DNA from 3 places in the Candidatus Avoscillospira sp. LCP25S3_F1 genome. Region 2 is predicted to be linked to each of the others. Evidence: riboswitches for the same ligand, from Rfam matches in the RefSeq annotation. Region 2 holds a riboswitch; each other region holds the start of a gene.

Region 1 (5,067 bases), on a different contig from region 2:
CGCTTCTGCGGTGATACCGAAGCGATGCAGTCGACGGAGGACGGAATGCTGCTCTCGGGCACAGAAACCCGTTTGTCGGAACAGTGCTTCCGTGACGGCTTCCCGGACGGCCAATGCCGCCAGCTCTCCAAATTTGAAGTGCTTTCCGGCGTTCAGCAGCATACCGTCTTCTCCGATGCCGCAGATGATGACCATGCCGTCGGTACCGGTCCCCGTGGCAAGCTCCTGCGAAACGCTGCTGCCCTGCATCAAGTCCCGGAGCACGGCGGTCTTGGCTTCGGTGGCAGTCATGATCAGTTCAGCCATGGCGCCGGGAGAGAGGGGACGGTCTGTGACCAGGAATATGTTGATGGTCCCGGGCGGCACAGGACACGGCGCACCGTCAGTCTCGGTCAGAAATGTAGGATCACCCGCACAGAGGGCGTTGACGTCGGCGCCGCCGGAGACTGCGGCGGTGATTTGCAGATCCTCCCACCGCTTGGTGATGACGACCATGTTGTCAAGATTTGCCGCTGTGTCCAGACCGGTGGAATGGTCCGGGTCCAACCCCAGCCGTCGAGCCACCGCACGCTGGTGCTCCCGCAGTGTATGGCCTTCCATGGGCTGGCATACACCCGCGGTGCCGCAGTCGCAGTAATTGAATGCAGCGATCAGATCGCTTCGCATTCCGCCGCCGTTGGCCCCAGTGGACAACACCATACGGGGGCCGGAAAAGCGAAAAACAGCGGCCTGTTCCGTACAGGTAAGGCGATCGCCGTTGCACAGTTTAAAGTTGCGTTCCATACATCTTTATCCTCCGGGATTCTCTGAGATGTTCTGTATGGATTATACCAAATAACTGCACACAGGAAAAGAAGAAAGGAATTGTTTTCAATGAAACTTCGAACCGCACTCGCCCTTGTGATGATCCTGCTGCTTTTGACCGCCCTGACTGCATGCGCTCCCGCGGAAACTACGGAGCTGGATGCGCAGTCCCAACAGACGCAGGAAACTGCGAATGACCGCCCAGACACCGACCGCAGCGGCAATCCCATCACGCTGCCGGATCAGGTGGACAGCATCATCTCCATGGCGCCCTCTGCCACCCAGACTCTGCTGGACCTGGGGATGAAGGACAAGCTCGTTGCCGTAGACACCTATTCTGCCATGTATTTCGGCCTGGAGAATCTGCCGACCTTCGATATGATGGAGCCAGACACGGAGCAGATGGCCGTTTTGAATGCAGATCTGATCTTTACCACCGGTATGAGCGCCTCCACCGGCACAGACCCCTTCAAGCCCCTGCGGGACGTGGGTGTCTGCGTGGCGGATATTCCGTCTGCTTCCGGTATCGATACCATGCTGGAGGATACCCGGTTTATTGCGGACTGTGTGGATGCTGAGGAAATCTGCGAGGCTCTAATCGCGCAGTTCCAGAAGGAACTGGACCAGCTGTCTGAGATTGGCGCAGGTATTCGGAACAAAAAGCGTGTAGTAGTGGAGATCGCCTGTGCTCCTGATATCTATACTGCCGGTAGTGGTACCTTTATGCAGGAGATGCTCACAGTTATCGGGGCGGAGAACATCTTTGCTGACCAGGAGGGCTTTGTCTCCGTAACGGAGGAATCGGTAATTGCGCTGAATCCTGATGTGATCCTGACCATGGTGGACTATGTGGAGGACCCGGTAGGGGAGATCCTGGGTCGGACTGGTTGGGAGAATGTCACCGCCGTGGCCAATGAGGATGTGTATCTGGTCAACACCAATGCGGTGTCCTTGCCCAACCTCCATGTGATCGACGGCATGAAGCAGATGGCCAAGATGATCTATCCCGACGCCTACGCAGCCATCGAAGATCCCTTTGCCGCGGGTGACGCTGCATGAAGCGGACAGGTAAGATCCTCCTTGCGGTCGCCGCGGCCCTGCTCATTCTCATCGGCAGCATCGCCATAGGCTCTGTGAACCTGACGCCTGGACAGGTGGTGGCCATTTTGATCGCCAAGCTGTCTGGAGAACCCGGAACCATCGATCCCAACCTGAGCTCCATCGTCTGGGGAATGCGATTTCCCCGAGCGGTGCTGGCTTTCCTGACCGGCGCGACCCTGTCTGCCAGCGGCACGGTCATGCAGTCCATCCTGAAGAATCCTCTGGCCTCCTCCTATACGCTGGGTGTTTCCTCCGGCGCCAGTCTCTGCGCGGCGCTGGTCATGGTCACAGGATTTACGATCCCGCTTCTGGGACTCTTTACGCTGCCGGCAGCCGGATTTATCGGCGGCCTGGCCACGGTGTTTCTGGCCCTGGCCTTTGCATCCCGGCTGGATGGCAAGATGGAGAACCAGACGGTCATACTGGTGGGTATGGTGTTCTCGTTGTTCGTCAACGCCATTTTGACGCTGCTCACCGCCTTGTCCCGGGAGCACCTGCAGCAGATGGTCTTCTGGCAGATGGGCGGCTTTTCCGGCCGGGACTGGTCCCATGTGGCGGTGATGTTCCCGATTCTTGTAATCTCCATGCTGGTACTGCAGCGGTTTACCCCGGAAATGGACATCATGAGCTTTGGTGAGGAACAAGCCATGTCCATTGGTGTGGACCTCAAGCGGGTGAAATTGATCCTGATCGGAGTTGCCGCACTGCTGACCGGTACAGCCGTTTCCCTGGTGGGCGTCATCGGCTTTGTGGATCTGATTGCGCCCCATATGGTGCGCCGGATATTTGGATCGGCCCACCGGCTGGTGCTGCCCTTGTCGGCACTGTTTGGTGGTGCATTTCTCATGTTGGCAGAGCTGGTCTCCCGCACGGTGCTGGCTCCAACCATCATTCCCGTGGGAGCCGTGACGGCACTGGTGGGCGCGCCGTTCTTTGCCCTGGTGTTCTTCCGCGGCAGAAAGCTGAAATGAGGTGATTGATCCATGCTGCATCTGAAAAATGTTTGTGCGGGATATGGAACTGGAGACGTCCTGCACGATATTACCTTTGACCTCCCGTTGGGGCAGAATCTGTGCATTCTGGGGCCCAACGGCTGCGGCAAAAGCACATTGCTGCGCACCGTTGCCGGTCTCCTGGACAGCCGGGGCGAGCTGACGCTGGATGGCAAGTCCATTGCCGCCATGCGCCGGCCGGAGATCGCCTCCCATATGGCCATGATGAGCCAGATGAGCACCGTTTATTTTTCCTTTACCGTGTATGAAACGGTGATGATGGGCCGGTATCAGAAGCTACGCCGCGGGTTCTTTGCGTCGCCCTCTAGGGAGGACAAGCGGTGTGTAGAGCAGTACCTTTGTGCTACCGGCTTGGAGCCCCTGCGGGAGCGGCAGATTTCTGAGCTGTCGGGCGGCCAGCTTCAGCGGGTGTTTCTGGCCCGGACATTGGCCCAGGAGCCGGAGATCATCCTGCTGGACGAGCCGACGAACCACCTGGATCTGAAGCACCAGACAGAGCTGGTGGCCTATCTGAAAAACTGGTCCCAGGAGAAGGGGAGGACCGTCATCGGCGTGCTCCACGATATCAACCTCTCTCTGATGCTAGCCGATCAGCTGCTGTTTCTGAAAAACGGCGCTGTGGCCGGGATGGGATCGGCCAACGAGGTATTAACGAGAGACTTTCTCCGTGGGGTCTATGATATGGACGTAGCCTCCTATATGATGGACTCTCTCCGGCGTTGGGAACAAGTCTCTTGACGTTTGCCTTTCCCGGTGCTACGATACGCATAGAATTTAATATAGAGAGCTTTGTGGTTTTCGTGGCCTATCGATCAAGATGCGCGGCGCGGAAACTGGACAAGGGAACCGGGTGTGAATCCCGGACGGTAACCGCCGCTGTAAGCGCTGAGGTCCTATCCGTTGGTGAAAGCCAGTCATTGGGGCAACCTGAGAAGGCAGGATATGGACGCAGGAGGACACCTCCATAAGCGTAAGTCAGAAGACCTACAAAGAGACAGGATCTGTTGTCCGCAGGGGCAGTGGATTCCTTTTGGTACGCAGAAAAACGGCTGCGGCGATCCCATGGATTGCCGCAGCCGTTTTTTGAACTGATTGGATAGGAGATGAATGCTCATGGAAGGAAACCAATACAAATTTTTTTCACACAAGCAATGTGAATATTTTCCATGCCACCCAACACAGGACCCTGAATCGTTTAATTGTCTGTTTTGCTTTTGTCCACTGTATGCTTTGGGCAAGGCCTGCGGAGGAAATTATCAGTATTTATATAATGGCCGTAAGGACTGCAGCGCATGTACGATCCCCCATCAAAAAGACCGATATGACGACATCATAGGCAAGTATCCTGAGCTGGAAAAAATGATGAAAGAATCAGAACAGCCATAGCGTATGAAAGTGCCTGGATATGTTCTTGACACGTCTGCAAAAATCGGTTACAATACGGGCTGTGAGCAGGTCATATGCTTGACATATGCCAACTGACAAGCCGGTGTGAATCCGGCGCAGTCTTACCTCTACTGTATTTGGCTCCGGCCATAAGCCAGGATTGTCAGCCTGCTCCATGGTAATTGATCAAGGTGGTATCCATTGCCGATTTTTGCAGCCATGCCCATGTTTGGGGATGGCTGGAGGTTTTGTGCATTTCATGTGTTCAAAGCTTCTATTTGCAGGGATCGGCAATGGATATCTGCTTTTCCGGCAGACGCCATTGTCTGCCGGATTTTTTATTTTTCGGATTGGCAGCAGGTCCCAAAGTCGAAAGGGGGTGTAGACCGTTAGCAAGCGAAGGCAGGCTCGTCCAGCAAAATTGACACCGCAAGAGCTGGAGCGATATCGAGATACCATACAAAATTTAGCACAGCAAGCCCAAACAAAACGAACAGATGGGGAGAACCAGGAAAAGGAATTGCGCATGCTTTATCAATCCTTTACCTTGTCCAGCGGCATTGGTAAAGCCATCTATGCCAGCTATTCTGATCAAGAGCTGTTGGATGTTCTGCGAGAAGCGGCCATTCGTATTGGGCGTGCACCAACGCAGGGAGAGATTTTTTTTCTGTATCGGATCTATCTGAAAGCCCGGTTTGGCACTTGGCCGGCAGCGCTGCGGGCAGCTGGAATGCGGCGATTACCAGTACCGGATCTAACGATC
Region 2 (12,414 bases):
ATAGGCGGTCTTGTCCTTGCCGTCCTTCTTGCCGGTAAAGATGCAGCCGATGTTGGTCTTGCCCACGGTGCGGGGGCCGAGAGAGGCCGGGTCGGGCAGCAGGGCCTTGAGGAACTGGATGGGCACGATCTGATGGCCCTCAAATTCGATGGGCGTGGTGGACAGCATACCCACGTTCTCCAGACACTGCATGTGGGTCAGATAGGACTGGCCGAAGGTCATAAAGAAGCGGATGCGCTTGACGCCGGGAATGTTCTTGGCCAGGGATTCGATCTCCTCGTGGTGCAGCAGGTACATATCCTTGTGGCCCACCTGGTCAAAATCATACTCCCGCTTGATGGACATGGCGGGAATTTCCACCCAGTGGCCGTCCTCCCAGTAGGAGCCGGGGGCGGAGACTTCGCGGAGGTTGATCTCCGGGTTGAAGTTGGTGGCGAAGGGGTAGCCGTGGTCGCCGCCGTTGCAGTCCAGAATGTCGATGGTGTCAATCTGGTCGAAGAGGTGTTTCTGGGCGTAGGCGCAGTAGGCCTGGGTCACGCCGGGGTCGAAGCCGGTGCCCAGCAGCGCCGTCAGACCGGCTTTCTCAAATTTCTCCTTGTAGGCCCACTGCCAGGAGTAATCAAAGTAGGCCGTAAAGCCCTCCTCCTTGCAGCGCTTCTCGTAGATGGCCCGCCACTCCGGATCGTCGGTGTTCTCCGGCTCGTAGTTGGCCGTATCCAGGTAGTTGACGCCGCAAATGAGGCAGGCATCCATGATGGTCAAATCCTGGTAGGGCAGGGCGATGTTCATGACCAGATCGGGCTGGACCTTTTTGATGAGCGCGACCACTTCATCGACGTTGTCGGCGTCCACCTGGGCCGTGGTGATCTTCGTCTTGGTCTTGCCCTCCAGTTCCGCCTTGATGGCGTCGCACTTGCTGACGGTGCGGCTGGCAATGCAGATTTCGCTGAAAACGTCGCTGTTCTGGCAGCACTTGTGGATGACCACGCCGGCCACGCCGCCGCAGCCAATGATGAGAACCTTGGACATGGAAAGTTCCTCCTTCAAACAATGTGATTTTGGGGATTTCGCCCCGTGCGCGGGGCGACCGGGGCGTTGCCCCTGGACCCCACAATTTTTTTGTAAAAAAATTGACTAAAAACTTTTATATATTTAGGGTACGGGGACAGAGCCCCCCGGAAAAGACGGTTAGAAGTTGTCGTTCATGGCCAGGAGCATCTCCCGGACGATTTTCGCCGCCACGGCGTTGGAAGCGCCGGTGGGGTCATAGTGGGGGCTTAATTCGTTGACGTCGCAGCCCACGAGGTTACAGCGGTTGCAGACCAGGGTGACGGCTTTCCGCAGGGCGTCGAAGGGGACGCCGCCGGGCTCCGGGGTGCCGGTGCCGGGGAACACCGATGGGTCCAGCACGTCCAGGTCCACGGTGAAGTACACAGGCTTGTCCCCCAACTGCTCCACCAGCGGTTCCAGGCCGTCAAAGTCAAAGGGATGGGTTATTACATGATCCTTGCCCCACACCCATTCGGACCGGTCGCCGGAGCGGATGCCGAACTGAAAAATTCTGCCGTCGCCGACCAGGTCCCAGCAGCGGCGCAGGACACAGGCGTGGGACAGCTCCACGCCCAGATATTCCTGCCGCAGGTCGGCATGGGCGTCGAAGTGGACAATGGTCACGTCGGGATAGTTGGCATGGACGGCTCGGAACGCGCCCAGCGTCACCAGGTGCTCGCCGCCGATCAGGAAGGGCCGCTTGCCCTCGGCCAGAATGGCCGCTGCCTGGGCTTCGATATCGTCCAGGGCCAGCTGGGAACTGCCCATGGACAGCTCCAGGTCGCCCAGGTCCAGGATGTGGGCGTCCAGCAGGTCCCGGTCCTGATAGGGGCTGTACGTCTCCAGGCCGTAGGACTCCCGCCGCAGGGCGTTGGGGCCGAAGCGGGTGCCGGGACGGTTGGAGGTGGTGGAATCAAAGGGCGCGCCGAATAACACGGTGCGGGCCGCGTCTGCCGGGCAGTCACAGGCCATATAGGTATCAATCTGCGGCTTCAACATGCTTCAATAACTCCTCTACATAGGCGGGAATATAGAACGCTCCCCGGTGGAGCATGGTGGTGTAGTACCAGCAATGGAGCCCCCGCTGATTCCAGCGGTCGGCGTCCAAATCCTTGAGGGGATGATATTTCTTGGACGCAAACCCGAACAGCCAGTGGCCCGAGGGGTACGTGGGGATATGGGCCTGATAGACCCGGCTGATGGGGAAGGACTCCACAATCCGCTTGTGGGCCCGCTGACAGGCCACGGCGTCCTCGTCATAGAAGGGGCTTTCGTGCTGATTGACCATAATGCCGTCGTCGCGCAATGCCTTATAGCAGTTGCCGTAGAACTCCCGGGTGAACAGACCCTCGCCGGGGCCAAAGGGGTCGGTGGAATCGACAATAATCAAATCGTAGCAGTTCTCCTTGGAGCGGATGAACTTGAGGCCGTCGGCGTAGTGGATGGTGACCCGGGGATCGTCGAGAGAACAGGCGGTCTTGGGCAGAAATTCCCGGCAGACGCGGACCACTTCCTCGTCGATTTCCACCATGTCGATGTGGTCGATGTCGTCGTAGCGGCACAGCTCCCGGATCACGCCGCCGTCGCCGGCGCCGATAACCAGCACATCCCGGACATGGGGATGGACGGCCATGGGCACATGGGTAATCATCTCATGGTAGATGAATTCGTCCCGTTCCGTCAGCATCATATAGCCGTCCAGCGTCAGAAAGCGGCCGAATTCCTGGGACTCAAACACGTCGATGCGCTGGAAGTCGCTCTGGCCGCTGTAGAGCTGGCGGTTGACGCGGATGGAGAACTTGGCGTCGTTGGAATGTTTCTCGGAAAACCAAAATTCCATTTATGCTTCCTCCCTGGTCAGTACGTTCAGGCGGAGAATGTCGGCATCCTCGGGGCCGGTCATGGAGCAGCCCTTGGCCTTGGCGTAGGCGATGTAGTCGAGAATGGGCTTTGTAATCCGCTCGCCGGGGGCCAGAATGGGGATGCCGGGGGGATAGCACATGACAAACTCGCTGCAAACCCGGCCCGCCGTATCTTCAATGGGCAGCGATTCTTTCTCGGCGTAGAATGCCACCTGGGGCGAAACCGCCACCTCCGGTTCGATGTATTCCTGCTCCATCAAACCGGCACGGCTCTTGCCGAAGCGGCGGCGCACCTCGCTCATGGCGCTGACCAGCCGTTCCACCTCGCGGGGCCGGTCGCCAATGGAAAGATAGGCCAGAATGTTGCCCAGGTCGCCGAATTCAATCTGAATGTCGTATTCATCCCGCAGCAGGTCGTAGACCTCGATACCGGCCAGACCCACTTCCAAGGTGTTCACCGACAGCTTTGTGACGTCGAAATCGAAAATGCTTTCGCCGTTGATGAGTTCGCTGGAATAGGCGTAATAGCCGCCGATGTCGTTGATCTCGGAGCGGGCGTAGTTGGCCAGTTCGATGACCCGTTCAAACTCCTGCTTGCCCCGCAGGGCCAGGTTGCGGCGGGCGATGTCGAGACTGCTCAACAGGAGATAGGAGCCGGAGGTGGTCTGGGTCAGATTGATGATCTGCCGGACGTACCCGGCGTGGACGTTGGGACCCATCAAGAGCAGGCTCGACTGGGTCAGGCTGCCGCCGGACTTGTGCATGGACACGGCGGCCATGTCGGCCCCGGCCGCCATGGCGGAGACGGGCAGCTTGTCACTGAAATAGAAGTGGGTACCGTGGGCCTCGTCGGCCAGACACAGCATCCCGGCGTCGTGGGCCAGCTTGACGATGGCCCGGAGATCGGAACAAATGCCGTAATAGGTGGGATTGTTGACCAGCACGGCCTTGGCGTCGGGGTTGCGGCGGATGGCGTCGGCCACCTCGCAGACCCGCATCCCTAAGGGGATGCCCAGGCGGCTGTCACATTGGGGATTGACGTAAACGGGAATGGCGCCGCAGAGAACCAAGGCTCCCATGACGCTGCGGTGGACGTTGCGGGGCAGGATGATCTTATCGCCCCGCTTGACGGTGGACAGTACCATGCTCTGGACGGCGGAGGTGGTGCCGCCTACCATTAAATAGGCGTAGGCCGCGCCGAAGGCGTCGGCGGCCAGCTCCTCGGCCTCCTTGATGACGGAGACGGGATGGCACAGGTTGTCCAGGGGTTTCATAGAGTTGACGTCCATGCTGACGCAGGTCTCGCCCAGCAGCCGCGTCAGCTCCGGGTTGCCGCGGCCCCGTTTGTGGCCCGGCACGTCGAAGGGTACCACCCGCATTTTGCGGAAGTTTTCCAACGCCTCGTAGATGGGCGCCCGGGTCTGATCCAGGATTTTCAAGGAAGCACTCCCCCTTAAATCGAAAGTTTTACTCGATTTTTTACAAAAAATCGCAGGGGTCCAGGGGGCAGCGCCCCCGGTCGCTGGCCGCAGCCAGCGAAATACCCGCGCCGCGCACGGCGCGAAACACCCCGGCGTCCCAAACCGCCATCCGCAGATGGCGGAATCCCCGGCGGCTGTACACAGCCGCCATCGGTTCGACGCCCCCTGCGGGGGGGGGGATGGCGAACCGATCTCATGGGGACGGGGCATCAATAAATATTCTGCCCGCTGAAAATCTCAATCATCTCCCGGGAGATGTTGTTGGTGATTTCCAGCCGGATTTTCGGTGGCAGCTCGTAGACGTCGGTCTTAAACAGATAATTCTGCAAATCGATATCCTTGCGCATCATACGGGTGTGGAACAGGTTGGCGGCGTAAACATTCATGTCCACGGCGTCGTAGGCGTGGAGAATGTCCTCGCTGATGTAGTCCTGAATGGAGGCCACCCGGTGGTCCATAAACAGTTTCCGGCCGCCAACGTCCCGGGTAAAGCCCCGGACACGGTAGTCCATGGTGATGATGTCGGAATCAAAGGAGCCGATCAGATAGTCCAGCGTTGAAAGGGGCGTGATCTCGCCGCAGGTGGCCACGTCGATATCGACGCGGAAGGTGGCCAGGCTCGTTTCCGGATGGTATTCCGGATAGGTGTGGACCGTCACATGGCTCTTGTCCAGATGGGCCAGCTGGGTTTCCCCGGCGGGGATCATGGAGCTTTCGGCAATGAGAATGGTCACCGACGCGCCCTGGGGCTCATAATCCTGCTTGGCGATGTTGAGAATCTTCGCGCCGATCATGTCGGTGAGATTGGTGAGGATGCCGGTGAGCCGTTCCGAATTGTACTGCTCGTCGATGTAGGCAATGTAATCCCGCTGTTCCCGCGGCGTTTTGGCGTAACAGACGTCGTAAATGTTGAAGCTCAAAGCCTTCGTCAGATTGTTGAAGCCGTACAGTCTCAGTTTCTCGCCCATAGGTGTACCCCCTGCCGTCCTTCCAGGGAGGACGGTCGATTCTCTCAAAATAATAAAAAACAGACAGTATGCCGCTGCATACTGTCTGTAAAACACGCAAATTCGCTGTGACATGGGGAAACTCCCCCCGTTTCGGCGGAGAGAGGCGGGCCGGCAGCCCGTACAGCGTTTGACAGAGTCTATATAGCAAATACTTACTTTTACTACTCTTATTGACCGTTTTACAAGTTGATGCAGGATGCTCCCGCTGGTTTTAAGAAACCAACTTATAAAATTGTGCTTTTAACACAATCAATAATGGCGGCGACGCCGCCCATCGGCAGTTGACCCGGCTGTCCGTATGGCCTTTCCCCGCGAAGCGGGTGGTCGAAGAAATATTTGCATGGATACTCTGTTCGACACTCATATCACATACACGCTTACTATACCGGCATTGACCCCGGTTGTCAAGGGATTTCCACCGCCCAACAGGGATTTTTTGTCGAAGCGTCAGGCGACGGGATTTTTGTCCCGGTGTACTTGACGGCGGCGGCGGAACATAGTATTCTAAAGAATAAGCGAGTATATAACACATAACACAGTCCATGGGGAAACGGGTGCAACTCCCGTGCAGTGCCGCTACTGTGACGACGGGTTTCCCGTCGGAGCCAGACCGCCGGTGGACTGTCTTTCCTTCCGCGCCGCGAGTCACGGCAGCCGGAGGCTGCCGGTCAGACCGCACGCCCCCGGGCGTGCGGTTTTTGATTGGGCAGCACCGCGCCGGTGTGCCCTTGCCAAATTATGCGGCGCTGCCGTAGAAAATCAGGAATTATCAGAGAAAAATGGGGAAACTGACCAATGAATATCCAAATGATCGGCATTGACCATACGACGGCCCCCGTGGAGATCCGCGAGAAATTCTCATTCACCTCCAAGGTCCAGGCGGCCCTGATGGAACAGGCTGCCGCCCTGCCGGGGGTCCTGGGCGTCATTCTGCTGTCCACCTGCAACCGGACCGAACTGTGGGTCCACTGCCGCCCTGATGTGGAGCCGCCGCTGTGCGACTGCATCTGTCAGATTGCCGGGGCGGGGACCGAGCAATACCGGGACCGGTTCCGCCGCCGCCGGGGCGAGGAGGCCGTGGCCTACCTCTTCGGCATGACCAGCGGCCTGCGCTCCCAGATTTTCGGAGAGGACCAGATTCTCACCCAGGTGAAAGAGGCATTGGACAAGGCCCGGACGGCCCTCCACACGGACACGGTGCTGGAGGTGCTGTTCCGCATGGCCATCACCGCCGCCAAAAAGGTCAAGACCGGCATGCAGACGGCCACCGCCGACACCGGCGCCGTGGGCTACTGTCTGGAAAAGCTCCGGGGCGAGGGCTACGACTTCACCGGCCGCCGCTGTCTCGTCATCGGCAACGGCAAAATGGGCAAGCTGGCCGCCCAGGCCTTGCGCCAGGCCGGGGCCATTGTCACGGTTACCGTCCGCCAGTACCGCAGCGGCGTGGTGGAGATTCCCGTGGGCTGCGAGCGCATCGACTACGGCCGCCGCATGGAACTGCTGCCGGACTGCGATATGGTGGTCAGCGCCACCACCAGCCCCAACACCACGATGAAATATGAGGACGTCTCCGCCGCCGTCTGGAAACCGGGTCTGATCTTTCTGGATTTGGCCGTGCCGAGAGACATCGACCCCCGCATTGCGGAGCTGCCCGGCGTCCGGCTCTTTGATATTGATTCGTTCCACGCCCCCCAGTCCGAGGAGCGGACCCGGATGGAGGAGGAGGCCCAGGCAGTCCTTTCTCAGCAGATTCAGGAGTTTGTCACCTGGTACGACTGTCGCGACCGCATCCCCATGACCAACGAGCTGGCCGAAAAATGCGCCGTGGATTTCCTCGTCCGGGTGGAACCGGCCATCCGCCAGACCCATCTGGACAGCGAAGCCGCTTCGGCGCTGCGGGTCCAGCTGGAAGACGCGGCCAAAAAGCACTTCCGCCGTCTGCTGTTCGCCGTCCGGGACGAGGCCGGAGCCGCCGCGTTCCGGCAATGTCTGGACGCCATGGAGAAATTCTATGACCAGGCGTAAATTTCCCCTTTATATTGATTTGGACGGAAAGCCCGTGGTATTGGTGGGCGGCGGGACCATCGCCGCCCGGCGGGCGAAAACCCTCTCCCAGTTCGGTGTGAAACTGACGGTCATTGCGCCGTCCATCGACGCGTCCATCCGGGCCTTGCCCGGCGTGACGTGCATCGAACGGCCCTGGGACCCGGCGCGATTGGGGGAGGCCGTCTTTGTGCTGACGGCCACGGACTGCGAAGCCGTCAATGCTTCGGTGGTGGAGACGTGCCGGAACCGGGGGATTCCCGTCAACGACGCCTCCGACCAGACCCGCTGTGATTTTCAATTTCCCGCCGTGGCCATCCGCGGCGATGTGGTCGTCGGCGTCAATGCCGGCGGCACCGACCACTCCCTGGTGCGCCGCGTGGCTGCGGCCATCCGAACGCTATTGGAGGGCGAACTATGAAACAACTGCGCATCGGCAGCCGGGAGAGCCGGCTGGCCGTCATTCAATCGGAGCAGGTGGCCGACTATCTGCGGTCCCAGGGTGTGGACGCGCCCCTGGTGACCATGAAGACCACCGGCGATATCATTCTGGACCGGACCCTGGACAAAATCGGCGGCAAGGGATTATTTGTCAAGGAACTGGACAAGGCGCTGCTGGACGGCCGCAGCGATCTGTCGGTCCATTCCACCAAGGATTTGCCCATGGAGATTCCGCCGGAACTGCCCATTGTGGGCTTTTCCAAACGGGAGGACCCCCGGGATGTGCTGGTGCTGCCGGAGGGCTGCACCGAATGGGACAAGACGAAGCCTGTGGGCTGCGCCAGCCGCCGCCGAATGCTCCAGCTACAGGACCTCTATCCCGAGGTGACCTTTGCGCCGGTTCGCGGCAACGTTCTGACCCGGTTGAATAAACTGGACGTGGGCCAGTACGGCGCGCTGATTCTGGCCGCCGCCGGTCTCAAGCGGTTGGGACTGGAGCATCGCATCAGCCGGTATTTTTCCACCGAGGAGATGATTCCCGCCGCCGGACAGGGCATTTTGTGCATCCAGGGCCGGGCAGGGGAGGACTACTCGGCATTGGCTGGGTTCCTGGACGACGGGGCTACGGCCTGCGTCACGGCGGAGCGGGCCTTTGTCACCGCGTTGGACGGCGGCTGTTCCAGCCCCATTGCGGCATTTGCCCATCTGGACGGGGAGACGCTCCATCTGCGGGGCCTCTATTACAGCGAAGCCCACGAAACCCACACCGTCGGAACCTGCTCCGGCCCCGCCGCCGACGCGGCATCCCTGGGGGCCAGACTGGCCGCGGAACTGAAAGAACAACTGGACGGAGGAACCCAATGAGCGGTAAAGTATTTTTGATCGGCGCGGGTCCGTCGGACGCGGGTTTACTCACCTGCAAGGCCCGGGACATTCTGCAATCGGCCGAAGTGGTGGTGTATGACGCATTGGTGGGCGAGGCCATTCTGGCCATGGTGCCGCCGGAGGCCGAGTGCATCAACGTGGGCAAGCGGGCCAGAAACCATACCCGCAGCCAGTGGCAGATCAACGAGATTCTGCTGGAGGAGGCCCAAAAGGGAAAGCGTGTGGTCCGGCTCAAGGGCGGCGACCCGTTTCTCTTTGGCCGGGGCGGCGAGGAACTGGAGCTGCTGGCCAAAAACAACATCCCCTTTGAGATCGTGCCGGGTATCACCTCGGCCATCGCCGTTCCCGCCTACAACGGCATCCCTGTGACCCACCGGGATTTCTGCTCGTCCCTCCACATCATCACAGCCCACAAAAAGGCCGACGAACCCCTCAATATCGATTTTGACGCCCTGGTGCGGACCAAAGGCACGCTGGTATTTTTAATGGGCGTGACCGCCCTGCCTGCCATCTGCCAGGGATTGTTGGACGCCGGCATGGACCCGGAGATGCCCGCTGCCGTCCTGCACCGCGGCACCTCGGCCCGGCAGAAGCGGGTGGTCGCTACGGTTTCCACCCTGCCCGAAGCGGCGGCCCACATGGAGGCCCCGTCGATTATCGTCGTGGGTAAAGTCTGCGCCCTGTCCAAGGAATTCGCCTGGGCCGAACAGCGGCCCCTGTTCGGCAACCGCTATCTGGTGACCCGGCCCCGGGAGCGGGCGGGGGTCCTGGCGTCGCGGCTGCGGGACCTGGGCGGCGAAGTGGTGGAATTCCCCACCATTGAACTGCGCGCCCTCGACGGCGTCTCCCTGGACGGCCTCGACGACAGTACGTGGCTGGTGCTGACCAGTCCTTCCGGCGTGGAGATTTTCTTCGATCTGCTGAAACAGCAGCATAAGGATGTCCGGAGCCTGGCCCACCTGAAGGTGGCGGCGCTGGGCAGCGCCACGGCCAAGGAATTGGAGCGGCACGGCATTCTGGCCGATTTGACGCCCGCCACCTATGACGCCCGGAACCTGGGTGTCTCCCTGGCGGCCAAACTGCAACCCGGCGACAAGGTGTTCATCGCCCGGGCCAAGCAGGGCAGTCCCGAGCTGACGGAACAGCTCAACAGCGTTCCCTGGGCCGATGTCCAGGATGTTGCCACCTATGAGACGGTGCTGACCCGCCCGGCCATTCTGGAACCGTTGGAGCTGCTGGACGGCCGCACCTGGGCCGTGTTCACCAGCGCCTCCACCGTGCGGGGCTTCGCCGCCGCCGCCGGTACCGAGGACCTTTCCCAAGTCAACGCCCTGTGCATCGGCAAACAGACCGAGGCCCAGGCAAAACAATACGGCATGACCACCAAGACCGCTGCCGCCGCCACCATGGACGCATTGGTAGAGCTGGCCCTGGCGTGTGCCAAGGAGGAAGATTGAAATGGAACTGATTCGTCGTCCCCGCCGCCTGCGCAGCGGCGAGATTCTGCGGAAAATGGTGCGGGAGACCCGCATGAGCAAGACCTCCCTGATTTACCCCACCTTTGTGGTGGAGGGGGAGAACCGCAAGGAGGAGATTCCCTCCATGGCGGGCCAGTACCGCTACAGCATCGACCAGCTGCTCTACAAGGCGGAGGAGATGCTGGAAGCGGGCATCGATAAATTTATGCTCTTCGGCATCCCCGACCACAAGGACGCCTGCGGCAGCGAAGCCTATGCCGAGCACGGCATCATTCAGGAGGCCATGCGGGCGCTGAAAGCCCGGCTCCCGGAGCTGTATCTGATCGGCGATGTGTGCATGTGCGAGTACACCTCCCACGGCCATTGCGGCATCCTCCACGGCCATGACGTGGACAATGACCAGACGCTTCAGTACATTGCCAAGATCGCCCGGTCCCAGGTGGAGGCCGGCGCCGATATGGTGGCCCCCTCCGACATGATGGACGGCCGCATTGCCGCCATCCGCGCCGAGCTGGACAAGGCCGGGTATGTCAACACGCCCATTATGTCCTATGCCGTCAAATACGCGTCCTCCTTCTACGGCCCCTTCCGGGACGCCGCCGACTCGGCTCCCAGCTTTGGCGACCGCAAGACATACCAGATGGACTGGCACAACCGGAGAGAGGGCCTCAAGGAAGCCCTGTCCGATGTGGAAGAAGGCGCGGACCTCCTCATGGTGAAGCCCGCCATGGCCTACGGCGACATCATTTCCGACGTCAAGGCCGCCACCAATGTACCCCTGGGCGCGTACAGCGTCAGCGGTGAATACTGCATGGTGAAGACCTGCGGCAAGCTGGGCTATGTGGATGAAACGGCCATTATGTGCGAGATCGCAACGGCTGCTTATCGGGCCGGCGCGGACATCTACCTGACTTACTTTGCAAAAGAGCTGGCCAAGGCCATGGACGAAGGGAGAATCGGATAATGGGCAAGTCGGAAACCCTGTTTGAACGGGCGAAAGCCGTCATTCCCGGCGGCGTCAACAGCCCGGTCCGGGCCTTTGGCTCCATCGGTATGTGCCCCCGGTTCATCGCTACGGCCAAGGGCAGCACCATGACCGACGCCGACGGTGTGACATATATCGACTATGTAGGCTCCTGGGGTCCCATGATTCTGGGCCACAACTACCCGGCCATTGAGGAGGCTGTGGTGGAGGCCGCCCGCCAGGGCTTGAGCTTCGGCGCGGCCACGGAGCGGGAAGTGGAGATGGCGGAGCTGATCTGCCAGCTGGTCCCCTCCATTGAGATGGTCCGCATGGTCAACTCCGGCACCGAGGCCGTCATGAGCGCCATCCGGGCCGCTCGCGGCTTCACGGGCCGGGATAAGATCATCAAGTTCAACGGCTGCTACCACGGCCATAGCGACGGCCTGCTGGTCCAGGCCGGTTCTGGCGTCATGACCGCCGGTGTCCCCGACAGCTCCGGCGTTCCCAGCGGCTGTACCCGGGACACGTTGACGGCCACCTACAACGATCTGGACAGCGTCAAGGCCCTGTTTGAGGCCAACAAAAACGAGATTGCTGCCATCATTGTGGAGCCGGTGGCCGCCAATATGGGCGTGGTGCCGCCCCAGCCGGGATTCTTGCAGGGTCTGCGGGACCTCTGCGACCAAAACGGCAGTCTGCTGATCTTCGACGAGGTCATCACCGGATTCCGCCTGAAAATCGATGGCGCCCAGGGCTATTTCGGCGTGCGGCCCGATTTGACCACCTTTGGCAAGATCATCGGCGGCGGTATGCCCGTGGGCGCCTACGGCGGCCGGAAAGAGATCATGGAAGTGGTGTCGCCGTTGGGTGCGGTCTATCAGGCCGGTACCCTCAGCGGCAACCCCGTGGCCATGGCGGCGGGTCTCTGCCAGCTGAAACTTTTGCGGGACAACCCCCAGTGGTACGATGAACTCAATGCCACCGGCGATTGGTTCTATGGTCAGATGGAGCAGATCATTCGGGAAGCCGGTAAGCTGTACCCGGTCAATCATGTGGGTTCCCTGGGCAGCGTGTTCTTTACCGATGTACCGGTGGTGGATTACGCCTCGGCCAAAACCGCCGATACGGCGGCCTTTGCCGCCTGTGCGCGGAACTACTTCGACCACGGCATCTATGTGGCCCCGTCCCAGTTTGAAGCCA
Region 3 (12,414 bases), on a different contig from region 2:
GCCAATTCCGGGATCTTCTGGTCAATCACGTTGGGGCCACCGTACTGGTACTCTGCGTCATACAGATAGGCATACCGGGTGGCGGGATAATATTGAGGACTGCTGCTCTCTGAAAAAGAATACTCCAGCGCCCGGGTAGGCAGAGGCAATGCTGCCAGTAGCGCGACGGTACATAAGGCAGCAACAATGGTTCGGTGTTGTCTCATGGTATAATTTCCTCCGTTTCTTCATCCGATTCCAGATCCATGTCCGCTGATTCGTCCAAATCCTCTTTGCGTCGGCGGGCCAGCAGCAAACCGGACGTAAAAGCCACAGCGGCCAATACCAGCCCAGCGCCGCCCAGAACCCAGTGATTTTGCCAGAACGGTTTTGCTGCGGTAATGCGCTCCGGTTCTTCTGTGATTTCCTGCCCAACATAGATCAGTGTATAGGTAATGCTGTCCAGTTCCTCGCAGTGGACTGTACCGGTGTACTCGGCTGTGGTCACATATCCGGTGGCCGCAGTGTAATAGCCTGTGCCGGAGTAGGTGGCTACGGCCTTATAGGTGGATGGTACCAGAACATCACCCACCAGAGCGGTGCCTTGCACTTGCCAGTCCACATTGGAAAGGGGAATGGTCACGCCGTCCTTGACTGTGGTGGCCGGAACATAGGCCATGTCATTGGTGTCCAGATTACCGATCTCTTTTGTGGCTGAAATACCATAGCTTTTGGTGGTATATCCGGCAGCTTCTGTTCGGATGGTGGTGTGATCCAGATTCAATGTGCCTTGATATTGCCCATCGTCATAGGGCAGGGAAGGAGAAAGGGCCTCCAGAACCTTGTTGAGCTCCTTGCTGGAGGTCTCCACGGTCACTACCCGACTTTGGGGCTTTTCCTCCGCAAAGAAATGTTCTGCTTTGGTGATGGAGGCAAAGGTGTAAGTGTAGCCCTCATAGTCAAAGGGGTCCTCCATCAAGGTTGCCGGGTCTACATCCGGCGCTGTGGTAAAGGTTTTGATGCACTGCTGCACGCCGTTGAGGTTTTGTACCACCAAATCTGTTGGGACTTCCATAGCCAATGCCGGCATGGTACAAAACAGGGCTGCCAAAGGCAATGCGTACAAGATAGAACGTCTCAAAAGATACCCTCCAATTCTTATGGTTTGGTTGTGGGAAAATAAAATATGCTACATGGGCATTCCTCCTTCGACAAACGGCGGCCTATCGCTGCTGGGAGGACTGTTCCTTCTGGGCGATGTGGTGCAGCGCCTGAAAGAACTCCGTCAGAAACGGTTCCAGCAGAGACTGGGTACCGGAAAGCCACCAGATGACCTCCGGCAGGGGGCGCTGCATCATGTCATACTGCATGGACAGCATCAACAGCAGGCGCTTGGGTGTTACCACCCCGGCGCGGTTGTCCAGCCGTTCCTGAAAGAGGGAACAGATCTCCAACGCCTTTTCGCCCGAACCGCAGGAATCACAGAGATGGTCAAAGAACAGACCAGCGTGTACGATGGCCAGCGCCTTCACAATGGCCAGATTGGGACTGCCGTTTTCCAGCAGCAGCCCCATGTGCTGATGTCGGACGGTAACGCCGTCATCAAAGGGGGAAAGAGTGGATAACGTAGCGGTGTTTTCCATAGAATCGTCTCCTTTGTATCGTAAAATGGGTATAACAAAGGCCCGACGCAGAAGCTGCGCCAGGCCTGAGTGTTTGGATGAATTTTTGCAAGTCTAGAATTTGTGTCCGTTTTTGCGCCAGTTTTCTAGCAACTGTAAAATGGTCTCCTGCATACGTTGGGGCGTGTACTCTTTGGGGAAATATTGCTGCAAGGAAGATGAGGAAAATGCGACTTTGCCGCAATCGCCCTTTTTATCCTCGCTAAGGATTCCTACCATGATATCCCTGGTCAAACGCCCTTCCTGGCTGAATTTTTTCAGACGTTGTGCTTGAGACAGGGAAGGGGTCGCCTGCTCTTGATCCATGGCATCCAACAGCTGAACCTGTTCTTCGGATGATAAAAAGGAAAGCTCATATGCAGGATTCAATGCCATTTGTTTGTTGTCTACCATAGATAGTAAAATAGCATTATCGACTGCTAAACAGTACAAATATGATTTCTCTGATGCAGTATCAGCAGCATTCACAGGACTACTAATTGCAGTAGATCGCTTTGATCCAAATGGATTTTCAACGTTCCAATCTTATGCGTCGTCGTGGATTTATCAAAATATTATGAGAGATTGTGTGCCTACGTGGATGGAGTATTATTTTCCTGTTCACTACAGAGATAAAATCTACGCAGTTTTAGATAAGTGCATGAAGTTCTGTGGCGAAATTCCAGAGCAGAAAGTATCACAGACATTCCTTTTAGATGCGGCAGATGAAATGGACGTCACAAAGGAGCAGGTGTTAGAGTATCTGAATGCTGCAAGGCTGCAAATGCACGGAAAATTTGAGCTTGATGCAGATATGCCAGTGGATGTGATAAAATGCAAAAGAAACATCAGGAATTTTGACGCATTAGAAACATACGAAACGGACGAAGATGTTTTTTGTTTAGCAGAAGTGTTGGTGGAACCAGAGACTATTTGTGGAGGAAGTCAAGATCCATTAGAATGTGCTTGTGAGGCAGACCTAAAGGCGCAAGTCGCAAAAATGATTGATACTCTAAAAGAACGTGAAGCGGAAGTAATAAAATACCGATTTGGCTTCATGGATGGCAAAGAGTGGACACTTGAGGAATTGGGAGGGAAATTTGGCGTTACACGAGAAAGGATTCGCCAAATAGAAGCAAAAGCAATAAGGAAGCTTAGACACGGTAAAGCAGGAAAAATAGTCAAAGATTTCATCTGATAAGTAAATAGAGGTAAAAAGTCCACCAGTTATGATGCATTGCGCATCGTATCCAAGGTCAGAAGCCTTCTTCAAATAGCGTTCTCGTACATCTTTCCATTTACTCAGTTCGCCCAGGGCTTTTACATTCTCCATCACAAAAGCTCTTGGCTTGACTCTTTCAACGACATCCAGGAAGGTGAAAATCAGTTTGCTCCTGTCGTCATCGGGGTCCATTTTGCCTGCCACAGAAAATCCCTGGCAGGGTGGTCCTCCAAATACAAGATCAATCCCCTCGTATTTGTCGAGGGAGTCAATTACATTATTGATGTCATCATTGACCATGATGCAGTCTGGGTGATTGACTTTGTAGGTTTCAGCAGCATCGGAAACCAGCTCATTGGCAAACACGACTTTTATTCCAGCGTTCTCAAAACCGACATCCATGCCGCCAGCCCCAGAAAATAACGAAATGGCTCTTAATGGCTCACTCATCGGCTTTTTCTCCTTCTTTATCATGGTGAACCCGGAAAATCAATTCGTTTTCCTGTGCGTTCAAATAAATATCAAAACTGGTCTTGCCCTTTTCGACTCCCATATTAGAAAGGATTGCTTTCGGCATTCTTACTCGCATATCCTGCTGCAACACATAAGTGTCCAGGTAGATGCATGAATCTGTCATTGCGGCTTTCCTCCTCGCCCTTAATTCAGTCTAATTATAAACTGTTTTCAGTCCAGAGTCAAGCCTCTATACCACAACGAGGACAGTTTCTACATTTTAACGATAGCCCTACTCTGTAACGATAGCTTTTCTATCGTTACAGAGTACCGTAAAAAAGTGTGAACCACCCCGACAAAGCCGCCATTCTGCCTATGCCGTCACTGTGCCGAAAATAAAAAACCGCCCAGAAACGGCGGATTTACGGCATTTTTGAGGATATGGAATTGTATCAATCTCGGCGTGGTTTTGTCCAACACTGTGGAGTGGTCCACCAACTGCAAATGGGATAAGCCCCAACGTGCCAATGGCCGATGTCCGGCATTCATCAGAGTTACCATCAGCTTTCCCCCCAAACCACGGGGCTTGCGAGTGTGTTCAAAAAAACTGCTCATACACACATTGCCTCCGATTCACCCACGGCTGCCAGCTGGATAAAGGCTGTCACGGTGGAAAGATAGGATGCACTCTGTAGCAATAGAGCAAGATGACCGCCGGGCAGCTCTGTCACCACCTGGGGTTCCGGCATCAGCGATATCAAAGACGCCTTTACACCATCGGTAAACGTATGGTCATCCTCCGACAGCAGAAGCAGCACACGACCTTTCCAGGGTAGAAAATCCCGGGGAGACAACTCCAGATGGTTGCGGCAGTCACAGAGTAGTTCCAGCATATGCAGTCCATAGGATTTGGTCAACTTTTGCGTCATCAACTGACACAGATCGTTGACAGTCTTTTGCTGGGCAGGTGTTAGACCGACAGCCTTTTTCAGAATGGCCCGCCGCAGCATGGGTTTGATCAGGGCGAAGGGCATGGCCTGCATCTGGCTGTGATAGCGTTCCTCCTTCTCCAACAGAGCCAACAGAGAGGCGCGGGTTTTCGGTGTCATATCTGCTGCCAGGGAAGCGGTATTGGACAGAACCAGACCGGCTACCACATCCGGATGGCGTCTGGCCAGCAGCTGGGCCACCACGCCGCCGAAGGAATGGCCCACCAGCCAGGCCCGGATGCCCAGGGTACGCAGCAGCTGGGCTAAAGTGTCAGTCAGCTGGGCCATGGTAGTGCAGTGGAGGGGATAATCACAGGTGAGTACGGAAAAATCCTTTGCAAATGCTGCAAAATGGTGAAAAAACAGATCGGACAGCCCGATGCCGCCGGTCAGCAGCAGCAGAGTTTCCCGATTTTGACTATGGACATGATGGCGATAGGGGAAGGAGATTCCGCCAATGGTCATCTGCCGCAGGGGAAACCGACGGTCAAAGGCGTCAAATTCCTGCATGTTTGCTCCTCCTTGTGCGGTGGTTAGTCTTAATTAACCAAAGAGTACCACATTTAAGAAAAGGTGTCAAGGTATAGGAAATCCATTTTATTGAGCAGCATTCCATGGAGGAACAGTAAGAGATTTTCACAATAAAAAGATTTGCAAATGGCTGTGGACTGTGCTATACTACGGGCGCAGGTGTTTCTCAGATGTGAAAAATACACAGTGAGAAGCCGAAGAAGGAAGCTGGGTGCAAATCCCACACGGAGCCGCCGCTGTAAGTGAGGAGCCGACGCAAAGATGCCACTGGTCCTGTGACCGGGAAGGCTGCGAAGGTGTTGATCCACAAGTCAGAAGACTTGCCTGCTGGATTGTTTCCATACTCCACGTGCATTTGGAAGGAAGCATTGTATTTGTATTGGCAAAATCGGGCCATTACTGTATTTTTATGCAGTAATGGCCCGATTTTTGCGTCTTATTTTGGAGGGAGTGATCAACGTGACGCACACAGATGCAGGCAACAGATGGCGTCGAGGCCTGCGTTTTCCAAATGGAGATTTGCCGGTGCGGGCGCAGAGCGCAGCAGAGGAGCAGGCGTTTTGGCGCAAGCGCATGGCCGATGGTCCACCGCCGCCAGATGCTTATGCAACAGCGGTATGGGAGGCTCTGAGCGCTCTAACAGAGCCGTTGCCCATTCATTCTGTCTTGGAGATCGGGCCGGGCTGGGGAAATTATACACTGTCGCTGTGCCGTACATTTCCAAAAGTCACCTGTGTGGATATTTCTCCCGATAATCTGGCCTATATCAGCAGCAGATCCGCACCCTGGAATCCCATCGTTCCGATCTGTTCTACCTGGGAAGATGCGGAAGTTCCCGTTCATGACCTGGTGTTTGGTTACAATTGCCTATATCGTTTGGAAGAGCCCGAGCATTTTTTGCAGAAGATGAACGATCATGCCGGTCATCTGTGTGTAATCGGCATGAACTGCCCACCAGAATTTCCATGGCTGCCGGTCCTGGAAGCAGCTGACCTTCCGATCCGCTACACTCGCCAGGGATGTCGGGAATTGGGTGAGGTGCTCACTTCATTGGGGATTTCCTGCAAAATGATAAATATTCCGAATCATCGGACATATCGTTATGCCGACAAGGAAGCGATCTTACGGAGGGCGGAGCAATTCCTGATGGCACCTTGTCCTCGGGAGCGGCTGTGGGATCTGTTATCACCGTTTCACCGCAGGGAGGGAACGCAATGGGTGTGTGAGTATCCGTTTGACTCCCAACTTTTGGTGTGGAAGCCCATACGTATGTAAACAGCTGCCTTAACGGGCAGATAAGAGCAATTTAGGAGGTAATAGTTTCTATGGGTGTAAAAAATATGAAAAAACGAATTATGGCACTTTTTCTCACGATGATTCTTTCCTTGGGGCTTTTGGGCTGTTCCGGCGGTGATTCTGCCACCGATGGGACAGAAACGTCAGGCAGCACCGGAGCCGGGCAGACGGTACAGGAGCAGTCCCAGGATACTGTGGACCCAAATGCGGAAATCGTGCTGGCCGGATATCGCAATCTGGCGCCCGGTGAAAAAGACGGCTATTATTGCAGCAAGATCCTTTATGTCTGGGAACCTTTGATTACCCAGGATGAAACAGCCGCCCCCATTCCTTGCCTGGCGGAAAGCTGGGAGATGAGCGAAGACGGAACCCAGTGGACCTTCCATCTTCGCCAAGGCGTCAAATTCCATGACGGCAGTGACTTCAATGCTGATGCGGTCATCGCCAACTTTGACCGAATGGCTATGGGCGTCAAAAGCTCTTCTTTCTATCCGCTGGATATCGATGCCCACTATCCCAATCTGGATACTTATGAAAAGATGGACGAGTACACGGTTCGTCTGACGTTTACGCAGCCGTCTCCCACACAGCTTTACAATATGGTCAACTTCGGCAGCGCCATCTACAGCCCCGCCTGCTTCGATGAGGAGGGCAATTTCAACGGCATCTGTATCGGTACCGGTCCGTTCCGAATTCGCGAAAATGTTCTGGATGAATATGTATTGCTGGAGCGGTTCGACGACTATTGGGGCGATGCCGCCAAAGCGAAAACCATTCGGATCAAGGCTATTCCCGATGCAGATACCCGTTTCTCTGCATTGAAGAGCGGGGAGATTTTGGGTGTCATCGATCTCAATGCGATTCCCGCCGCCCTGGCCATGGAACTGGAGGGTAGCGATGATTTTGCCCTTACCACCACCAAATCCACTATGATCCGTTTTTTGACAGTCAATGGCACAAAGTTTCCCTTCAACGATGTGCGGATGCGGCAGGCTGTTAGTTTGGCCCTCCAACGCAGCGTCATTACCGATGAACTGTATTACGGATTCGGCACACCGACTACTAATATTCTGAACTACGCCACGCCCTTTTACAAGGAATTCCCTGTAGAGGAAAATCTGGAAAAAGCCAAAGAACTGGCCAATGCTGTGCTGGACGGAGAGCGGGTCACCATTTCCTATCTCTATAACGGTAATGAGGCCGCACAGAAAGGCGAGGCGGAACTGATTGCTTCTTGGCTGTCTGAAATCGGCATTGACTGTGAGCTGATGCCTATGGAAATGGCTAATATGAAAGAGGAGATGAAGCAGGGCGAATATGGCATTGCTCGGATGCAGCAGGGACTGTCCAACTCCGAACCTGCCACGATTTTCCGCCGTTTTATGCTCACCAGCGGTGATCATAATCAGAACTATTCCCTGGGCTACCAGAGCGACGAAGTGGATCAGTTGATGGCAGAGGCTTCTGCTGCCCTGGACATGGAGGTGCGGACGGCCTGCTATGACCGCATTCAAGAGATCTCCACCCAGGAATTCCCCGTAATCCCGCTGTTCAATGACAAGACACTCCTGGCCTACAGTACAAAACTTACCGGCTACGATGCCAAATTGTATGGTATCGAGTTGCCCATGGTGTCCTGGGCACAGTAACAGCGGATATGAGCCGTTATCTGATACAGAAAGTTCTCTCATTGATCCCAGTACTCCTGGGCATTTCCCTCATTGCCTTTGTACTGGGGGTGATCTCTCCGGGTAATCCCGCAGAGATTGCCCTCAGTCAAGGGGGATATGAACCCACACAGGAGCAGATTGAAACGTTGGAACAGCAGATGGGCCTGGATGCACCGTATGCAGCCCAATATGTGCGTTGGGTCGGGCGCGTCCTCACCGGAGACCTGGGAACCTCTTACCACAGCCAGCGTGCAGTGGGGGAAGAGCTGGCTCGTCGATTGCCGGTAACCCTAAAACTGGCGGCCTGCGCCATGGTGGTGGCCTGCGTGACAGGCATTGCCATGGGCTGCCTCTCAGCTGCTTATCGCGGACGATGGCCAGACCGTCTCATCAAAACATGGATCAATATACAGCTGTCTGTGCCGGCGTTCTGGCTGGCTCTAGGATTGATTCTTCTTTTTGCGGAGACGTTGGGATGGCTGCCCACCAGTGGCAACGGTGGATTGCGGTATATGGTGCTTCCGGCGGTGGTACTGTCTTCTGCCAGTGCCGCTATGGCGGCCCGGCTGACCCGCTCCGCTCTGCTGGCAGAATTCGGCAAGCAATACTGTACGGCTGCCGCCGCCCGTGGCATCCGTCCTTGGCGGCTGGTGATCTGCAATGCCTTGCCCAACGCCATTGTACCTACAGTGGCGCTTCTTGGAAACTCTTTAGGAGGGATGCTGGGCGGTTCGGTGATTGTCGAGTCCATCTTTGCGCTGCCCGGTATTGGAAGTTATGCGCTGGAGGCCATCTCCAACCGCGACTATCCAGCACTGCAAGGCTATGTGCTGCTGGCTGGCGCTATTTATGTGGGCGTCACCTTGCTGGTGGATACAGCCAGCATGGTATTAAACCCAAAAGTTCGGCTGGAAAGGAGAAGTATATGAAGAAACACGATCCGCAAATGGTCTTTGCGGTCACGCTGCTGGCTATCCTTCTGCTCTCCAATCTTCTGGCGCCTGTTCTGGCTCCCTACGATCCCAATGCCACCGATATGGCGGTGCGGCTGCAAGGGCCTTCTGTAGCCCATCCGTTGGGTACTGACGCCCTGGGACGGGACCTGTTCAGCCGGGTACTGTACGGCGGCCGGGCGTCGATTTTGGTGGCACTGGCCGCCACGGCCCTGTCTATGGCCTTTGGGATGTTGGTGGGTGTGCTGGGCGGATGGTTCGGCGGTGCGATAGATTGGATTACCACTGCCGCTGCCAATATCTTTCAAGGGCTTCCCGGCACTTGTCTCATGATCGCAATTGCCGGTATTTTGGGACCTGGTATCCCCAATCTATTGCTGGCTTTGGTGTTGACCAGCTGGGCTGGATTTTCCCGCATTGTCCGTACAGAGACACTCCGTATCCGAGAAGAATCCTATATAGAAGGGCTGCGGACGCTGGGAGCAGGAAACTGCCGTCTGTTGTGGCTGCATGTGATTCCGAATATGATGAGCAACATGGTGGTGCTATTTACCAGTCGGGTTGGGCGCTGTGTCCTGTCCATTGCTTCGCTCAGTTACCTGGGGCTGGGTATTCGTCCGCCTACACCGGATTGGAGCGTGATGATCTCCGATGCCCGGCTGAACTACCGCAGCGCTCCGCACTTGATTATTGCGCCGGGCATGTGCATTTTTTTGCTGCTGCTGTCCATCAATCTGCTGGGAGATGCCTTGCGGAACCGACTGGACGTGCGCAGCCAGGAGGTACGCGATCTGTGAGGAACGGACTGCAATTTCATGACCTTTCTGTGACCTTCCGCTTGCCCAACACCGATATTCGGGCGGTGGATGGCGTCACAGCGGATTTTCCCGCCGGAACCATTACTGGTATTATCGGGGAAAGCGGCTGCGGAAAATCCGTGTTGGGCCTGGCCCTGCTGGGGCTGCTGCCTCCATATGCCCAGGTTGGCGGGAACATATATCTTGACGGCATGCCTTTGACAGCCCGGGACGCCCGACGCCGTTTGGGTACGGAAATCGGCCTGATCCCCCAAAATCCTGCCGATTCTCTGAATCCTGCCAGAACTATTGCAGCGCATTTGCTGGAGGCGCTGCTGCCGCGAAAGTTGTCCCGCCGGTCCGCTCTGGAACAGGCGAAGCAACTGTTGAATGCATTCGGTTTTTCCGCACCAGAACGGATTCTCCGGGCATATCCCCATGAGCTGTCCGGCGGAATGCAGCAGCGGGTACTGTGTGCCATTGGCTCTGCCTGTTCTCCCCGTTGGATTCTGGCGGATGAGCCGACCAAAGGTTTGGATCGGGACCTGCGGGGACAGGTACAGGAAACGCTGTTGTCATTAAAAAAACGTGGAGTGGAAAGTATGTTGGTAATCACCCATGATGTTCCTTTGGCGCAAGGGCTTTGTAACCAGGTGGCGGTGATGTATGCCGGCCAAATTTTGGAATTGGGGCCGGACGTATGGAACAGGCCTCTCCACCCGTATACCCAAGCCTTTCTCCACGCCCTGCCGGAACATGGGTTTCAGCCTTTGCAGGGTGTGGCGCCCAAAGCCGGAGAACGACTGCCTGGCTGCCCATTCGCTCCACGGTGCCCCCATGCCTCCGAACGTTGTCACCGAGAGCGTCCGGCGGCATATCACCCGCAGCCGGAGCAGATGGTGAGGTGTTTTCGATATGAATGAGATTATTTTGGAGGGACGCCAGATCGAAAAGACCTTCCGGGGCGGTTTCGGCAGTCGGCCCCATCGGGCACTGGACGGAGTATCGATCCAACTGCACCGTGGTGAAACGCTGGGGCTCATGGGGCCTTCTGGCTGCGGTAAGAGTACGCTGGGCCGTATTTTGCTGCGGTTGATTGCACCAGATCAAGGCAGCATATTCTACTGCGGTGAGGAGATCACACATTGGCATGGCAAAGCGCTGCGCCCGTTTCGTAAGTCGGTGCAGTTGATTGCACAGCGGCCGGAAGCGTTTTTTGATCCTCGCCGTACGCTGATACAGAGTCTATTGGAACCGTTGGATATCTTCGGACTACCAAAGGAGCGGGAGCTTCTGTCAGGGCTGCTGGAGCAGGTCAAGCTGACAGAGGAACTGCTGAGCCGTTACCCGCACCAAGTTAGCGGCGGTGAGATCCAGAGGCTAAGCTTGTGCCGCGCGCTGCTGCTGCAGCCGAAAGTGCTGATTCTGGATGAACCGACCTCCATGTTGGACATCTCTGTGCAAGCTCAGATTTTGCAGATCCTACGAGAGCTACGGGAACGGCACGGTTTGTCATACTTGTTTATCACCCATGACCGCGAGGTGGCAGAGTACCTTTGCGATCGTATACAACCCATGATTGCCCATTGATTCAAAATGATACTATGGCATAGTTTTTTGCTATTTTTTCAGTTGAAGTCGTTTGTAGACGCAAAAAAATCCTGTGGAACAAGATGTACACTTGTTCCACAGGATTTTGCATATAGTGTCAGATGGCTTATAAGAACAGGAGCAAACTGATAGCCATGACCACCATACCGGAGATCAGGCCGTAAATGGACAGATGATGTTCGCCGTATTCCCGGGCGGCGGGCAGCAACTCATCAAAAGAAATAAACACCATAATGCCGGCCACACCGGCAAACAGCAGTCCAAAGACTGTATCGCTCATGATGGGACGCAGTACCAGCCAACCCAGCAGAGCGCCCAACGGCTCGGCCAGACCCGACAGGAAAGAGTAAGCAAAGGCTTTGGAGCGGGAACCGGTGGCTTGGTAGATGGGAACCGATACGGCAAGCCGTGCGGAGGTAGCTGCGATGCTGATGCGAATGATGCCGCTGTTGACTTGATCATGAGTGGAGCAAGATAAAGGAGCGATGCGTATGAAACGACAATTGAAACGGATTTTGGGAGCAGCGTTGTCGCTGACTTTGCTGTTAGGGTTGGCCCTGCCATCTGCTGCGGCAAAACCAGAATTGCAGACTGCCATGGAAACCAGCACAGCCTACATGCTGCGCACCGTCCAGGAGCCCCAAGTGGGCTCCGTGGGCGGGGAGTGGGCCGTGATCGGTCTGGCACGCAGTGGCTGCGATGTGCCGCAATCTTACTGGGACCAGTATTATAATACAGTAGAGGACTATGTGGAGGACCACAAAGGCAATCTCCACGATAAAAAATATACAGAGTATTCCCGTGTGATCGTGGCCCTCACCGCCATTGGCGCCAACCCTGCTGATGTGGCAGGTTATAATCTGCTCACGCCTTTGGGAGACTTTGATAAGACCATCTGGCAAGGCATCAACGGTCCCATATGGGCGCTGATTGCTTTGGATTCCGGCAACTATGCCATGCCTCAAAATGACAAAGCTGCCACCCAGGCCACACGACAGATGTATGTGGATGAAATTCTTTCGCGGCAGCTGGAGGACGGCGGTTGGAATCTAACGGACAAAGGCGGAGATGGTCAAAGCGATCCGGATATCACCGGCATGGCGCTGCAGGCTCTGGCTGGTTATCAGGATCAGGCCAATGTACGGCAGGCCATTGATCGGGCATTGACGTGTTTAAGCAATCTGCAGGAGAGCGATGGCGGCTACGCCAGTCACAATACCAGCAGTTCCGAGAGCGTTGTACAAGTGATCGT

The links. A riboswitch is a leader RNA that binds a small molecule or an ion and turns the genes downstream of it on or off. The one in region 2 is predicted to bind cobalamin.
Region 1: it holds a riboswitch for cobalamin, as region 2 does, so the genes downstream of both, ACTQ33_RS00030 (cysteine-rich small domain-containing protein) here and hemA (glutamyl-tRNA reductase) in region 2, are expected to answer to the same signal.
Region 3: it holds a riboswitch for cobalamin, as region 2 does, so the genes downstream of both, ACTQ33_RS12765 (class I SAM-dependent methyltransferase) here and hemA (glutamyl-tRNA reductase) in region 2, are expected to answer to the same signal.

What each region holds. Positions count from the first base shown of each region.
Region 1 is NZ_JBQKJT010000001.1:2,749-7,815, reverse strand. It holds gene ACTQ33_RS00050 (adenosylcobinamide amidohydrolase) at 1-783, opposite strand, end outside; gene ACTQ33_RS00045 (ABC transporter substrate-binding protein) at 874-1,863, shown strand; gene ACTQ33_RS00040 (FecCD family ABC transporter permease) at 1,860-2,876, shown strand; gene ACTQ33_RS00035 (ABC transporter ATP-binding protein) at 2,889-3,656, shown strand; cobalamin riboswitch at 3,693-3,924, shown strand; gene ACTQ33_RS00030 (cysteine-rich small domain-containing protein) at 4,032-4,304, shown strand; gene ACTQ33_RS00025 (homing endonuclease associated repeat-containing protein) at 4,831-5,067, shown strand, end outside.
Region 2 is NZ_JBQKJT010000012.1:88,049-100,462, forward strand. It holds gene ACTQ33_RS11950 (saccharopine dehydrogenase C-terminal domain-containing protein) at 1-1,029, opposite strand, end outside; gene speB (agmatinase) at 1,189-2,049, opposite strand; gene speE (polyamine aminopropyltransferase) at 2,030-2,890, opposite strand; gene ACTQ33_RS11965 (aminotransferase class I/II-fold pyridoxal phosphate-dependent enzyme) at 2,891-4,351, opposite strand; gene ACTQ33_RS11970 (hypothetical protein) at 4,392-4,544, opposite strand; gene speD (adenosylmethionine decarboxylase) at 4,603-5,361, opposite strand; adenosylcobalamin (AdoCbl) riboswitch at 5,924-6,067, shown strand; gene hemA (glutamyl-tRNA reductase) at 6,199-7,428, shown strand; gene ACTQ33_RS11985 (precorrin-2 dehydrogenase/sirohydrochlorin ferrochelatase family protein) at 7,415-7,867, shown strand; gene hemC (hydroxymethylbilane synthase) at 7,864-8,751, shown strand; gene cobA (uroporphyrinogen-III C-methyltransferase) at 8,748-10,229, shown strand; gene hemB (porphobilinogen synthase) at 10,231-11,214, shown strand; gene hemL (glutamate-1-semialdehyde 2,1-aminomutase) at 11,214-12,414, shown strand, end outside.
Region 3 is NZ_JBQKJT010000014.1:33,461-45,874, forward strand. It holds gene ACTQ33_RS12720 (class D sortase) at 1-206, opposite strand, end outside; gene ACTQ33_RS12725 (hypothetical protein) at 203-1,120, opposite strand; gene ACTQ33_RS12730 (hypothetical protein) at 1,203-1,622, opposite strand; partial or broken gene ACTQ33_RS12735 (ParB/RepB/Spo0J family partition protein) at 1,716-2,063, opposite strand; gene ACTQ33_RS12740 (sigma-70 family RNA polymerase sigma factor) at 2,044-2,838, shown strand; partial or broken gene ACTQ33_RS12745 (DNA cytosine methyltransferase) at 2,932-3,336, opposite strand; gene ACTQ33_RS12750 (hypothetical protein) at 3,305-3,499, opposite strand; gene ACTQ33_RS12755 (hypothetical protein) at 3,697-3,930, opposite strand; gene ACTQ33_RS12760 (alpha/beta hydrolase) at 3,927-4,814, opposite strand; cobalamin riboswitch at 4,976-5,177, shown strand; gene ACTQ33_RS12765 (class I SAM-dependent methyltransferase) at 5,286-6,110, shown strand; gene ACTQ33_RS12770 (ABC transporter substrate-binding protein) at 6,161-7,780, shown strand; gene ACTQ33_RS12775 (ABC transporter permease) at 7,789-8,730, shown strand; gene ACTQ33_RS12780 (ABC transporter permease) at 8,727-9,551, shown strand; gene ACTQ33_RS12785 (ABC transporter ATP-binding protein) at 9,548-10,474, shown strand; gene ACTQ33_RS12790 (ABC transporter ATP-binding protein) at 10,467-11,141, shown strand; partial or broken gene ACTQ33_RS12795 (ZIP family metal transporter) at 11,269-11,568, opposite strand; gene ACTQ33_RS12800 (S-layer homology domain-containing protein) at 11,759-12,414, shown strand, end outside.